One region of the Proteiniborus sp. genome, then DNA from elsewhere that is predicted to be linked to it. Evidence: a T-box and tRNA genes for the amino acid it is inferred to sense, from the RefSeq annotation. Region 1 holds a T-box; the other holds one or more tRNA genes.
What was found. A T-box is a leader RNA that pairs with one kind of tRNA and senses whether it is charged. The one in region 1 lies ahead of argS (arginine--tRNA ligase), so its partner is inferred to be a tRNA-Arg.
Positions count from the first base shown of each region.

Region 2: it encodes a tRNA-Arg, which carries the amino acid that the T-box ahead of argS (arginine--tRNA ligase) is inferred to sense. The anticodon was not compared.

Region 1 is NZ_JAWRHZ010000003.1:13,975-21,239, reverse strand. It holds gene ABV008_RS00265 (hypothetical protein) at 1-486, opposite strand, end outside; gene ABV008_RS00260 (B-box zinc finger protein) at 568-1,281, opposite strand; gene ABV008_RS00255 (zf-HC2 domain-containing protein) at 1,300-1,749, opposite strand; gene ABV008_RS00250 (RNA polymerase sigma factor) at 1,728-2,324, opposite strand; gene ABV008_RS00245 (DUF4097 family beta strand repeat-containing protein) at 2,350-3,675, opposite strand; gene argS (arginine--tRNA ligase) at 3,814-5,514, opposite strand; T-box leader at 5,766-5,977, opposite strand; gene ABV008_RS00235 (GerMN domain-containing protein) at 6,120-6,716, opposite strand; gene ABV008_RS00230 (2-thiouracil desulfurase family protein) at 6,732-7,175, opposite strand; gene ABV008_RS00225 (endonuclease MutS2) at 7,176-7,265, opposite strand, start outside.
Region 2 is NZ_JAWRHZ010000041.1:120,104-127,368, reverse strand. It holds gene ABV008_RS08580 (TVP38/TMEM64 family protein) at 1-99, opposite strand, end outside; gene ABV008_RS08575 (radical SAM/SPASM domain-containing protein) at 221-1,561, opposite strand; gene ABV008_RS08570 (radical SAM protein) at 1,795-2,841, shown strand; gene ABV008_RS08565 (TetR/AcrR family transcriptional regulator C-terminal domain-containing protein) at 2,859-3,407, opposite strand; tRNA gene ABV008_RS08560 (tRNA-Gly) at 3,741-3,815, opposite strand; tRNA gene ABV008_RS08555 (tRNA-Leu) at 3,817-3,900, opposite strand; tRNA gene ABV008_RS08550 (tRNA-Lys) at 3,911-3,986, opposite strand; tRNA gene ABV008_RS08545 (tRNA-His) at 3,990-4,066, opposite strand; tRNA gene ABV008_RS08540 (tRNA-Arg) at 4,078-4,154, opposite strand; tRNA gene ABV008_RS08535 (tRNA-Gly) at 4,201-4,274, opposite strand; gene ABV008_RS08530 (metallophosphoesterase) at 4,404-4,880, opposite strand; gene ABV008_RS08525 (XTP/dITP diphosphatase) at 4,858-5,493, opposite strand; gene rph (ribonuclease PH) at 5,486-6,259, opposite strand; gene ABV008_RS08515 (GerMN domain-containing protein) at 6,385-7,265, opposite strand, start outside.

The DNA.
Region 1 (7,265 bases):
ATCATAGTTAATATTGGGATTACCAATCAATGCAAATAGAAGTTTAGCAGTAGCTAAGCCTTCAAGAATTGAAGATGCTCTACCTGTAGTAAAAAGTATGTTCTTTAGCACTTCATTTCTACCTGCTGTCCAATCATCGTTAGCAAAAATTATAGGTACAATTCTTGAAAATACACTATCATCTTCAAACTCCCAGTAAGCATTTTCATCGTTATTTAATTTGCCTAATATACAATTATTTTCTCCGTGTCTATAATAATACCATAACTTTAATTCTTCAGCGAATCTCCCATAATCTATTGAAGAACCATAACTAGAGTCACAAGGAATTAATGACTTAATAGTTATAACCAAGATTTCTACTAGGTAGGTCCATTGATTTTTGTCATAGCATAGCATGTCTGATTGACGGTAGATACTTCTATATCTATGTACTTCTTCACTACAACCACAAACTATAAAATTTTCTATATTAGTTTCAATCATACTAACACTCCTCAGGTTAAGCTATATATAGTATAGCAGAAACTAGGTCAATAAAAAAGAAAAAGCTAGGCGAGCCCAGCTTTATTCATTAGTGCTTTTCTTGGATTTTCTAAGTATAAAGAATCCAATCACTACCAAAACTATAGGAAATATAGAATCTCTTATTAGTCTTATAGTAACTCTAATAGACTCAGAGTTAATGTTCATCTTATTGGTTAAATAAACTAGTTGATCGAGAAACTCATTTAATAGTACTAATCCACCTAAAATAACTAATCCCATCCCTAAATGTTTTCCGTTAATATTTTTAACATCTATTGGGAAAATTAGATCTTCCTCTATCTTTTCATCATTTTCTAGTTTCCTTCTCATATGGAAACAATCGAAAAAACTATAGAACCAAACAACAGTTGCAAAAAATATTAAAAAATCTGCAGAATAAAAAAAGTTTGCTAAGGCTATTATCCCAAAAAAAGCCAACATGAATTGAAGTCCTCTTTTCATTAAGCCTAAATACATATGTCCACCACCAGGAATAAAAGAAAAAACTGTAGACCAAAATGTACTGTATTTTTTTGTAGCTTTTCCATTATAGTAATTAGTTCTATTAATATTCTGGTTATTCCCATTACCTTGATATGATACATTCTTTATAATTGGTAAACCATTCTTTTTTGCACATTCAATACATACTATTCTACCATTATCATTTACTGCACACTCTTTACATATCTTTACTCCACACTCAGAGCAGATATAATTCGATTCTAAGTTCTTATGATATTCGCAATTCACGCTACATACCTCCTATATCTATTTATTGCTGTCATTGATATATAAATCTGATACATATCTTAAACTTTCTGTTAATTTTGTAATTGGATTTGTTACAACTTGATTGATTTCAAAGGCACTTCTAAATAAACCTCTTGCAAGGATCTTAGGATTATAGTTTGAAAAATTAAGCAATGTAATCATAATTCCTGCGGCAACAAAGCTTGCTCCTAAATTTCTTAAAACCTTAGTACTCCTCTTTTTAGAGTTTTCAAAGCTGCTAATTTTCATCATTATCTTATCTGCTAAATCATCTGGTGCATCTACATAGTGACTATCTAGAATACTAAAGGTAAAGCTCATATCCTCGTATTCTTGTTTGCATTTGCTACATCTTTCTAAATGCTTTTTTATATTATATTTTTCAATATCGCTAAGTCTGCTTTCAAAGTACTTATCAACTTTACTTAAAACTTCTTTGCATTCCACTTGTATCCACCCCTATCACTTAGCTTAGTTAATTCATCCTTTAATAATCTTCTAGCTCTATAAAGTCTTGTTTCAACCGTCCGTTCAGGAATATTAAGCGCTGTTGAGATGTCTTGATAAGACATACTGTTAAAATGATACATGATGATCACTGACTTATATTTATCAGGAAGCCCATATATTAATTCATGTACTTCTCTTTGACTTTCAGAACGAATAAATGCTTCCTCTGGCAACGGGTTATCATCTTTAATATCAATCTCAACAATTTCATCGTCACCATTTAATATACTAGTACTTAGGATTTTAACTTTATTGTTTTTTCTTTTCCAGTCAAGGCAGGTATTTATGGAAACCCTATATATCCATGTAGAAAGTTTGCTTTCAAATCTAAATCCACCTATCTCTTTATATATCTTTAGAAAAATTTCTTGTGATAAGTCCTGAGCTTCATCGTAATTATTGGTAAACTTATATGCCATTCCAAAAACTCTGTTTTTAAATAACTCAATTATTTCCTTAAAAACAGAACAGTTTCCAGCTTTAAGCTCACAAACTATACGTTCTTCATTCAATTATTCCACCCCGATTCTCAAGAAGCTAGTTTGTGTTAAAATTTATGTTTCCATTCTTACTTCTTATATAGAATTTAACATCACTATTGCCTATAAAACCATTTATGCTTTGGTCTGTAATACCTTCAGTTACTTTTAAACCAAGTCTATTCTTTATTTCTCCTAACTCTGCCATAATATTGAAACTACCTTTTTGGTTTGAAGGTATAGAAATGTCAATATTGCCAAACTCATTCTCTATTTCTACTCCTTTTTCAATCACTTCATGAGTTTTATATGATATATTCCCATTATTAGAGATTATTTTTATAAACTTATTTGCATTATCTACTTCAATATTTCCGAATTTATCATAAGTATAGAGATCTCCCTTAATATTTTCAACTTTGATGTCCCCATGCTCATTTTCGATATTTAAGTTACCTCCAATATCTTTAGCTTCTATCCTACCAAATTTGTTTAATATTTTGGTGTTGCTCTCCACATTTTTAACTAATACTTCTCCATGCTTAGAATCTACTTCAACACTTTCTCCAATACTATCTACAACTGTATTCCCAAAGGAATTCTTTAGTTTAATAGTTCCATTTATGTTCATCACTTCAATATTACCATGTTGGTTACTAATTTCCACGCTCTTTTTAATATTTTCTACAATTATATCACCAAACATATTCTCAATATTTGTTTTAATGTGTTCGGGAACACGAACATTATAGCTAACACTTATTTCACCGGCTCTATCCTTATCATATTTTGAACTGTCTAAGTCAGATAATACCCTGATACTGCTTCCATTCTCATCTATCTTTATGATGCTTTTTGATAATTCGTCTGCATAAGCCTTATCATTATACCTGATTCTAATCTCTGTTTCTATTTCTATATTTTCCCCTTGCCCATCTGTAATTTCTACATTTCCAAAGCTATTTAATAGCTGAAGTTCTCCTTTGTTTTTAGCATTAATACTAAAAGAATTTTTGTAAGTTGCTTCATCTTTATAACTTGATGTTATTTTAGATAAATCCTCTAAATCAATAGATTTCATGATTGAAAAAAAATTAAATCCCTTGCTAAAACTAAAGCTTGAATAAACAGATATTATTACTATTATTATTGATAACAGTATAACACTTAGGGGGTCTACATAAGTCCTAAATTCTTCAGACTTTCTAGATAGTATTATTTTAGTTATGATAATCTCTATTCCAAGCAATATGATTATACTTGGCCAAACAATAGAAAATATTGCCTTAAGGTCAATATCTATAAAGTTTCTCATTAGAAGTAAAATGCCCAGCGAAATGAGTGTAATAGCAAATGTAAAGACACCAATTTTCTTTTTCTGCATTTCTTAGTCCTCCTTAATTACTTACTCATAACTATAGACGAATACCAAATATTAATTCCTTCAAAAAAAATAGAAATATTCGTTATAGATTCAGACTTAAACAAATATTTCTATTATACTGTTAGATTTATAGTATCACTACATTTTTTGTGGTGCTTCTATTCCTAATAGTCCAAGACCAACTTTTATTGCTGTAGCAGCACTAAAGACAATTAATAGTCTTGCCTTCTGAAGTTCTTTATCCTCTACTATTATAGGGCACTCATGGTAAAACTTGTTAAATGCCTGTGCTATATCAACTATATGTCTTGCAATGAAGGATGGTTCATTTTTTTCCATAGCTGCTATAATAGTGCTTTGGAAAGAATATAAAAGCCGTATGACATTAATAGCCTCTTCATTTGTAATAAGTGAGTAATCTACATCTGCGGTAACATCATATTCAGCCTTGCTTAACACACTATTAGCTCTAGCATGAGTGTATTGTACATAAGGACCTGTTTCTCCTTCGAAAGAGAGAGTTCTCTCCCAAGAAAATGTATAGTCTTTGATACGGCTATTAAATAGTTCTTGAAATACTACTGCTCCAATGCCAACTTGTTTCGCTATTTCATCCTTGTTTTCTAGATTTGGATTTTTATCGTTTATTATTTCTTTCGTCTTGTCTACTGCATTTTTTAATACATCCTCTAAGAAAACAACTCTTCCTTTTCTTGTTGACATAGTTCCTTCTTCTAAGCTAACCATTCCAAATGGAACATGAACACAATCTTTTACCCAATTATATCCCATAAGTTCAACAACTTTGAACCACTGCTGGAAGTGTAAGTTTTGTTGAGACCCTACAACATAAATATTCTTATAGAAGTCATATGTTTCTTTTCTATAGATAGCTGCTGCAATATCTCTAGTTATATATAAAGTAGAGCCGTCACTTTTCTTAATCAGAGCAGGAGGCATCTTATAAGCTTCTAAGTCAACTATCTGAGCTCCTTCAGATTCTGTTAAAAGACCTTTAGCCTTTAATGTTTGAACAACTTTTGGCATTTTATCAGAATAAAAGCTTTCACCAGCATAAGAATCAAATTGGATATTCAACATGTTATATACTCTGCTAAATTCTTTCAAACTAACTTCTCTCATCCATTGCCATAATCCAACTGCTTCTTCATCTCCATTTTCAAGTTTACTAAACCACATTCTGGCTTCGTCTTCAAGACTAGAATCCTTCTCTGCTTCTTCATGAAACTTAATATACAATTTTAGCAATTCAGGAATAGGATTATTTTCAACTTCTTCTGTCTTTCCCCATGCCTTAAAAGCCACTATTAGTTTACCAAATTGAGTTCCATAGTCTCCTAGATGATTTATAGCTATAGCATTAAATCCTAAAAACTTATATATTTTATATAAAGATTGCCCAATAACAGTAGTTCTTATATGACCAATATGAAAAGGTTTAGCTATGTTAGGTGATGAAAATTCTACTATGACATTTCTATCATTACCAATATTAGCAGATCCGAATTCTTCTTTTCTGTTTATAACTTCTTCAAGTACAGTTTTTGCAAGTTGCTTTTTATCAATAAAGAAATTTACATACGGACCAACATTCTCAATTTTCTCGAATAAGGTATCTCCTTTTATACTTTCAGCTATCTCTTGAGCAATAATATTAGGTGATTTTCTAAGTTCCTTTGCTAATCTAAAACATGGCATTGCATAGTCACCAAGATCATAGTTTGGTGGTATTTCTAAAAGTTCCGTTATAGTATCTTCATTTAGGTTTTCGAAGTTTTTACTTACTAATTTCCCAATTTCATTTTTAAAATCAATCATGGCTTGCCTCCTCTATATTTCTTTATTATAATTTTAAATTATGATAGTCTTTCCTAAGTACCAGATACTTTTATATGTTCAGTATAACAAAGTGCTATCAATCTAACATTTTCGCAGTCTCGAAACACAAATTTGTTCACTCCCTACGGTCGTGCAAATTTGGTTCTCGTTACGTTTGACCTATCTGCAATCCTTTCGGAAAAGCATCCGAAACAATCGGGTTAGGTCATAAAAAAACCCCGTCTCTTAATGAAAGAGACGAGATTAATCCCGTGTTACCACTCTAATTGACATACAATAAAATATGCCCACTCTAGCCCTTTAACGCTGGGTATCGGCAATATCCTACTCATTTCAGATAGCTTCTCCGAGGCTCTCTTCAGATATACCTATGTGTCAGCTCCCACCAACCTGACTCGCTATGACATTTAGTATAACTTACTTTCCTCATCTTTGAATTTCTTATATATTGTTTTAAATCATAGCATATATTTTTCTTAAATTCAAGAGGTATACATTCATTTTATATAATTAAAAATATAATGTTCTATCATTTTCAGAATTACACATATTTAAAAGGATGAGCATGTATATCTTTAAGTATATTATTTATCTGGTATAAATTCACTACTGAAAATAAAATCTTTATCTAAGCTAATACCATTTATCTCTTTAACAGTCTCTCCCTCTACCTTAAATACTACCTTCTCATTTTCAGGGAAAAATGTTAATGTATTCACTATAGAATCTATAGCCATTCGAGTTAAGTCCTCATCCTTAGGCATGTTATCAATAAACTCTTTAGTCAAATCTAGATAGACTGTACCATCCTTCTTCTCAAGTGCAAGCACCTTTGTATTCTTAGGTACAGGTGATATAAAGCTATCCTTATCATAATTAAATAGTTTCTCTAACGCTAATTCTTCAATGGTCTTCTCTTTAAGGATCGGATCATCAGATTTGATTTCAAATCTCTCTCCAAAAATATATGGCATGTCTTTATGCTTCAAATATGCTACAAAGTCTAAATATTTTTCTTTGCTTGTAGTGTTACTATTATCTTGCTGTTCTACTTGATTGTTACTGTTATCAGCTGAAACAATATCAACATTTTCATTATTGCTTTCTTTATTTTTAGAACATCCTAACAAACTGAAAATTGAAATCGTTAAAACAAGGAAAAATACTAACCATCTCTTCATCCCTACACCTCCATATTATTTTATGTCATCAATATTATCTTCTTCTGTATATACTTTAATACAGTTTTTCTCGAGGAGGTCAGCTGTTATTCCATTTCCTTTTACTAATCTTTTCTTGAAAGTCCCGTCATATACTTGTCCTTTCCCACATGAAGGACTTCTTGCCTTTAATATTGCCCCTTTTGCTCCTATCAGTTTAGCGATTTTCAATGTCTCCTCTGCACCTTTTAAAAACTCTTTTGTAAAATCTTTTCCTTCTATATTCACTACTTTTTTGCTGCCATAATTATCTCCCACAATTTCACAAGGTAGTCTTGGTGTAGTCATTCCTCCAAGTTGCTCCGGGCAGACTAAAATGGCTTTTCCTTCATTTAGTAGTTTGACGATATGAGGTTCAAAATTGTTCCCGCCATCGTATCTACAATTTACACCTGCTAAACATGCACTTATTATATACATTTATTTCACCTCAACAACTGTTACTCCTGTACCACCTTCACCATAGTTACCTAGTCTGTGAGATTTAACATGCTTATGCTTCTTGAGAAG
Region 2 (7,265 bases), on a different contig from region 1:
ATTTTTCCCATGCATCAGATACAATATTACTCCACCTGCAATAAAAATAAAAGGTAATATTCTAAAAGCTTTCTGAGTATTTGAATTAAGCTGTTTCAAATTCATCACCTCAATTATGTTAAATTTAATTAATTATTAATATTTTATGATAATATCAGAAAAAAACACCCTACTGGTAATATATTCAATAGAGTGTTTTAATAATCCATGTTCCAATAATCTATCTTTGCCATAATTTATCTGCAACAGGCGCCCAGTTTCTTGCGGCATCTTTGCATTTACTGCTTAAGTCATGTACATCCTCTGGATTCTGCATATCAGTAGATTTAGCTCCAGATTTCTCAACCATCTCAGTTAATCTACCAGGATTGTCTAGTAATGGGCAAGGACGTAAGTGATTACAGTTAAATGGCTGATTATCATGATATTGCATGAATAGTGGTGATTTAAATGCCTCTAATAGTGTCTTATCTCGAATATTTGAATCTGAGTAATGGATAAAAGCACATGGTTCAATATCGCCATTAGCATTGATGTGCAAATAATTTCGTCCACCAGCAATGCAACCATTTACATATTCACCATCATTCCAGAAGTCCATAGTAAATAAAGGTTTTGTATTTCGGAATTTTCTTATCTGATGATACATAAACTCTCTCTGCTGAGCTGTTGCCATTAGTTCTGGTACAGCATCCTTACCAACTGGCATGTAAGTAAAGAACCATGCAAACTTCGCGCCTTTTTCTATCATGCTATCAAAGTATTCTTCGCTACCAATAATGTCTGTGTTTTTGCTTGTATAGCAACAGGAGATACCAAAAGGCAATTTTTTTGTTCTAAGTATATCCATTGCTTTTAATACTGCTTTGTAAGTACCTTCTCCTCGGCGAAAATCTGTTTCCTCTTCAAAGCCTTCAACACTAATGGCTGGAACAAAGTTTTTCACACGAAGCATTTCATCTGCAAAAGCTTCATCAATCAATGTTCCATTAGTGAAAGAAAGAAACGCGCAATCATTGTGTTTTTCACATAAACGGATGATGTCTGCTTTACGTACTAATGGCTCACCTCCAGAATAAATATACATATAGACACCCATTTCCTTGCCTTGTTTAATGATATTATCTAGAGTATCTAAATCCATGTTTAAACGATTACCATACTCAGCTGCCCAGCATCCAGTACAATGTAGATTACAAGCTGAAGTTGGATCCATCAAAATAGCCCAAGGAACATTGCATTTATTTTCTTTTCTTGTTCTTTCTTGCCTTTGTCCACCAACAATAGTAGCATTTATGATGAAGTTTTCAAAAATAGTTTTTCTTACTCCATCGTCCACATCTGTCCATAGGCTTTTGATAAGTTTGTACCAGTTTCCTTCTGGGTTGTCTATTACATTTCGAAAAGCTTTAAGCTGTCCTTTTACTGTACCTTCTTTGTCAAATTTTTCTACCCAGTCCAGTATTTTAGGGATATTTTCATCAGGATCGCTGTCTAGATAGTTAATCACCTTTTTTAGTCCAAATGACTGCAAATTCTCCATAATCGTCTTTTCACTCATGTTAATTTTCTCCCCCTTTTCAAAACTTAAATAAAACTTATGCTATTAAACACTATTATAAAATCTTTTCTTGAGGATTTCATTGGTCAAAAATCTAAAATGTCCTAATTTTACACAAATTTAAATATTGTTACTTTTTTGCACATTTAATATTTTTGTTCCTTTACAATAATAATTTAAAAGTTTATAGTTAGAATATAGTAGATTAAAAAAGAGAATGGAGTGACTTCTAAATGCATCAGCAAATACTACGAGTTATGATAGAATCTGCAGTTGATAAAGGATTATACGGAGTTAAAACAGATTTAAAGCGTACAGTTCGTAATCTAACAGATTTAGGAGATTACTTCGCAAAAGGACGTTTTCAAAAAGACTTTTTTAGAATTGCTCAAAAAATGCTAGCAAATGAAAATAGCCCATACTACGAGCTTATTTCTGGAATTACTTGTAATGTGGATCATAATATAATAAAAAATTTTGGAATTAATATTGGGTTAAACAGTTGGACAGATGGCGCAAGACAAATTAGGGAATATGAAAAAGACAATGGATATAATATACCATGGACCATTGTATTTGATTTTCAAAATAAAGTTGAAGACCCATTAACTTTACTTGAAATAGCAGAAATTATTCAACAAGGAAAAAAAATTGGAATATATAGTTACATGTTTTTCATAAACTGCGATGCCGATTATATAGATGAATTGTTAGAAGTCTTCAGAAAAAATCCTGAATGTGCTTTTATAGTTTATACTTATTCAAATTCATTAACAGAAGAGCATGCTCATAAGTTAAGAGAGTATGGAAATACTATTGTTTCTATTTGCATTGACAACTTCAATATATCATCAGAATTTAGTCAGGCAATCAAGATTTTGCTAGAAAACAAATGCCTCTTTGGTGTTCATTTAAAATATGATGATAATAATGCTGGTATTATCTTAAATGAAAATTGGATAAAACAGATAATGGAGTTACATTGTACATTTGCTTTTCTAATAAAATCAGCAGATTGCAGCCTAGAAACCGAGAAGGCAATATCATCATATATCAAAAATGCAAAGACAAATCAGAAGTATCCCATTTTTCTAATAGACTTTTATGAGGATATAGCTCATGTTGACCGTAATATTTCCACCGAATCTTGCTTCTTTAAAATACTTTATGATGGAACAGTCTTATCAACAAAAGAAAACATAACTACTGGTTTTAAAACACGAGATGCACAACTTACAGAAATTTTATCTCAGATTATGCCAAAGGTGAACTATCTGTAACAGATAGTTCACCTTTACTATGGCTCATTCATATCTTTCACAATTTGAACTGCAACTCCTGTAACAGCTGACTTCATTAACTCTACATATTCTTTTGGAAGTATTTCTGCACCTTCCAATAGCCACCTAGTAATTGATGTTCTAATAGCATCTGTAAAAAATGTGACATAGAAACCTCTATATTCGGCATTTTCAAATATATTCTTAAAGTGTATCTCAATAATTGGCGATAAAATCTCACCGAAATAATCATAAAAGGAATTTTGTCCTCTTACCTGTAAAGCGTTGCAATAGAAAACCTTATTTTCATAAAAAAAGTCACAAATATTCTCAAGTAACCCCCATCCAAATATATCAGAGCCCCTTTGAAAATTAGATACAAATTCCGTATAGTATATCCAGTTTACCAGATCATATTTATCCTTAAAATGGTAATAGAAACTTTTTCTGCTCAAATTACAACGTTCCACAATATCTCCAATATTGATTTTTGATAAAGGACGCTCTAACATTAGCTCCTTCATAGAGTTTGCTAAGGCATGTTTTGTAATTGATGAATCAGACACGTTTTCTACCACCTTTCGAGGCGATTACTCTTACTTGCATCTTACTATTCAAGTTACTTCTACTCATTTAATTAGACTTCTTTAGTAGTTTTTGAATACAATTCATTATCTAAATATTTTTATATTAATAGTGCTTTATTTGAAATATTATATTCTTTACATAGTATGTTATATTTTATGTAATACTTTGTCAATTTGAATCATAAAAATTAACATTATATTTATGATTTAGACATCATAGTTGACTTTTCGACATTTAAAGTATGTCTATTATTTATTCAACATTACTAAAATTATATAGAAAAAAGCTAGCATTTATGCTAGCTTTTTTATTGGAGCGGAAGACGAGATTCGAACTCGCGACCCTCGCCTTGGCAAGGCGATGCTCTACCACTGAGCCACTTCCGCATGGTGCGGGAGAGAGGACTTGAACCCCCACGTCAATGACACTAGATCCTAAGTCTAGCGCGTCTGCCAGTTCCGCCACTCCCGCATTTGTTTAATGGTGACCCATCCGCGACTCGAACGCGGGACACCCTGATTAAAAGTCAGGTGCTCTGCCGACTGAGCTAATGGGTCTTATGGGGTGAATAGTGGGATTCGAACCCACGGCCTCCAGAGCCACAATCTGGCGCTCTAACCAGCTGAGCTATATCCACCATAATTTTAATGGCGTACCCACAGGGATTCGAACCCCGGACACACGGCTTAGAAGGCCGTTGCTCTATCCTACTGAGCTATGGGTACAAAAAGTAATCATTGTCATAGAACAGATATTAAAGTTGTGAAGCTGTGGAGCGGGTGAAGGGAATCGAACCCTCACAACCGGCTTGGGAAGCCGGTGCTCTACCACTAAGCAACACCCGCATTGCGAACACAAATAAATTTTCAACTGACAATAATAAATTATATCACCACAGAACACGTTCGTCAATACTTTTTCTATACTTTCTTATAGGAATATATTTCCCTTTAATAAAAACTAACGCCCTGTCACTAAAAATTTATTATCTCTCCTCTGACATTATTATCATCTATATATAATAATCCTATACTCTTAGAAGTACCTGCTCTAGGTAAAGATGGGCTTCCAGGATTCAAGAAAAGAATTCCTTCATACTCTATTAAAGTTGATGTATGGCTATGCCCAAATAATGCTACATCCGCATTTATTTCTTTAGCCTTATAATATATATCATTTAGCCCATATTTTACTCTATATAAGTCTCCATGTGTTAAGAATATCTTCTTGCCTTTTAATTCAATAATTTCATCGTCTGGAGTTTCAAAATCATAGGCGTCGCAATTACCTTTTACATTAATGATTGTAGTATCAATAGCTTTTCTGATAGCTTTTACATCCTTTGAATAATCCCCTAGATGTATAATTAAATCAATATCATCAATTTTAACCAATGCATCTATGCAGTGTTCTACATATCCATGTGTATCACTTATTACTGCTATTTTCATTTTCCTCGTCCTCAATAATATTTTTAAGCTCTTTTTTCAAGTTTCTTAATGCCCTAGCTCTATGACTAATAGAATTTTTTATTTCTTCTCCTAGCTCCGCAAAAGTCTTCTCATATCCATCAACTAAAAATAAAGGATCATAACCAAAGCCATTGTCACCTTTTGATTCAAAGCCTATTTTCCCACTACATTCTCCTGATACTAGCTTAATGCTTTTATCCTCTAAGACTATTGAAATTACAGTTTTAAACTTTGCAGTTCTTTTCTCTAAAGAAACACCTTCGAGCTCTTTTAACAGCTTTTTGTTATTATCGCTATAGGTTGCATTTTCTCCACTATATCTAGATGAATAAACACCTGGCTCTCCATTAAGTTTATCAACAAAAAGTCCAGTATCATCTGCAATGACTATAGCCTTTGTTCTTCTTGCTATTTCTACTGCTTTTTTTGTTGCATTTTCCTCTAAAGTATTTCCATCCTCTATTACCTCTATATCTCCAAATCCTGCCTCAGTTTTCGATAATATGATAAAAGGCATGTCTTTCATAATATCTTTTATTTCCATTATTTTATGATTGTTGTCAGTTGATACAATGAGAGTCTTTTTACTCATTTTCTGTTTCTCCTTTTTCTGGTCTTTGTGACCCAATTAAGTTACTTATTTCACCTAGAGATATTTTCTGAAGTTTTATAAGTTCTTCATTCCCTTTCTTTGCCAATGCTATTAGTTCATTCAAATTTTCAAGTGAAAACGGCGATTTTTCTCCTGTACCTTGTAGCTCAACAAACTCTCCATTACCAGTCATAACAACGTTCATATCTACCTTTGCACTTGAATCCTCTGTATAGCATAAATCTAACATGGCCTTCTCATTGACAACTCCAACACTTACAGCTGATAAAAAACCTCTTAATGGAATGTAAGACAAAACTCCTTCTTTATATAATTTATTTAAAGCATCTGCTAGTGCTACAAAAGCACCTGTTATAGAAGCTGTTCTAGTACCTCCGTCAGCTTGAATTACATCACAGTCAATCCAAATTGTCCTTTCTCCAATATTCTCTAGTGCAACAACAGACCTAAGTGCTCTACCTATTAGTCTTTGAATCTCTTGACTTCTGCCTTCCACCTTACCTCTGCTAGATTCCCTAACTTTCCTAGTTACAGTTGAGCCAGGAAGCATAGAATATTCAGCAGTTATCCAGCCTGTACCAGTACCTTTTATAAATGGTGGAACTCTATCATCTATCATTGCTGTGCAAATAACCTTAGTTTCTCCCATTTCAATGAGAACTGAGCCTTGCGGATGTTTTAAATAGTTTCTAGTAATTCTAGCTTTTCTTAATTCATCATAGTTTCTTCCATCTATTCTACTCATATGTACTCACCTTTCAATTGTTTTTACAAATAATATTGTCTCCCACTATTCATTATAATAACAAAGATTTTGTTTTTTTTCTATAAGTTTATAAATTAAAAAACTACCACCTAGGTGGTAGTCTTTTAATATTCATTTGCAAATGTTGGCACAGTCTCTTGTGCCTCTAGTTCTAAACCTGCTTCTTCTATTGTCTTACCATCAAATAATATCTCTACATATTCTATTTCTGGAAACTCTTTTAGAGTTAAGCCTATATTTTTAGTCATTTTATTAAATACTGTCTGATCTGATAATATATCGAAGTCATATGAAAGTATATCTACATAAGCTACTCCATTATATACTTCTACACCTTGGAACTCTACTCCATCTGGAATGTCTGTATACAGACCTGATAATTCAGGTGCTCCCTCAAACAAGACTTCAAGAGATGTCAAAACATTTGCACTAGTAGCAGATGTAGGTACGGTTACAGGAACATAGTATTCATATTCTCCATTACTTGTTCCTTTATAATAAACTGTTACTTTTGAAACCCCATCACTTATGTCTTCTACCACATTTATATCAGCCCTAGCCAAAGGCTTTTGTACTTTTGTTCCGTATTTTAATTCTGATACAATTTTCCCATCGACCATAAACTGCACTTCATTAATATTTGAAAACTCAGTTAAAGTATAGACAACTCCTTTTACCATGTTTTCTTCATCTTTTTTTGACTGAGTGTTCATGATTTGACTATTAAAGTCAACCTTGCATAAACCTGTATCTTGATCAATTGACATTCCTATTATTTCTGTTCCTGCAGGAATTAATGGTTTTAATCCGATACTACTAATATCTTCCCTTATAGTCGGACTATCCATAATATTTGTAAGTGCAGCTTTTGCTATGCCTTCCTCCCAAGGAATTCTTCTTTTTACAGGTACTAGGTATCCATTTTCGTTCTGATAATAAAGAACTGTATTTCTTAAATTTGAGTCATCCATAATGTTTGCATCTT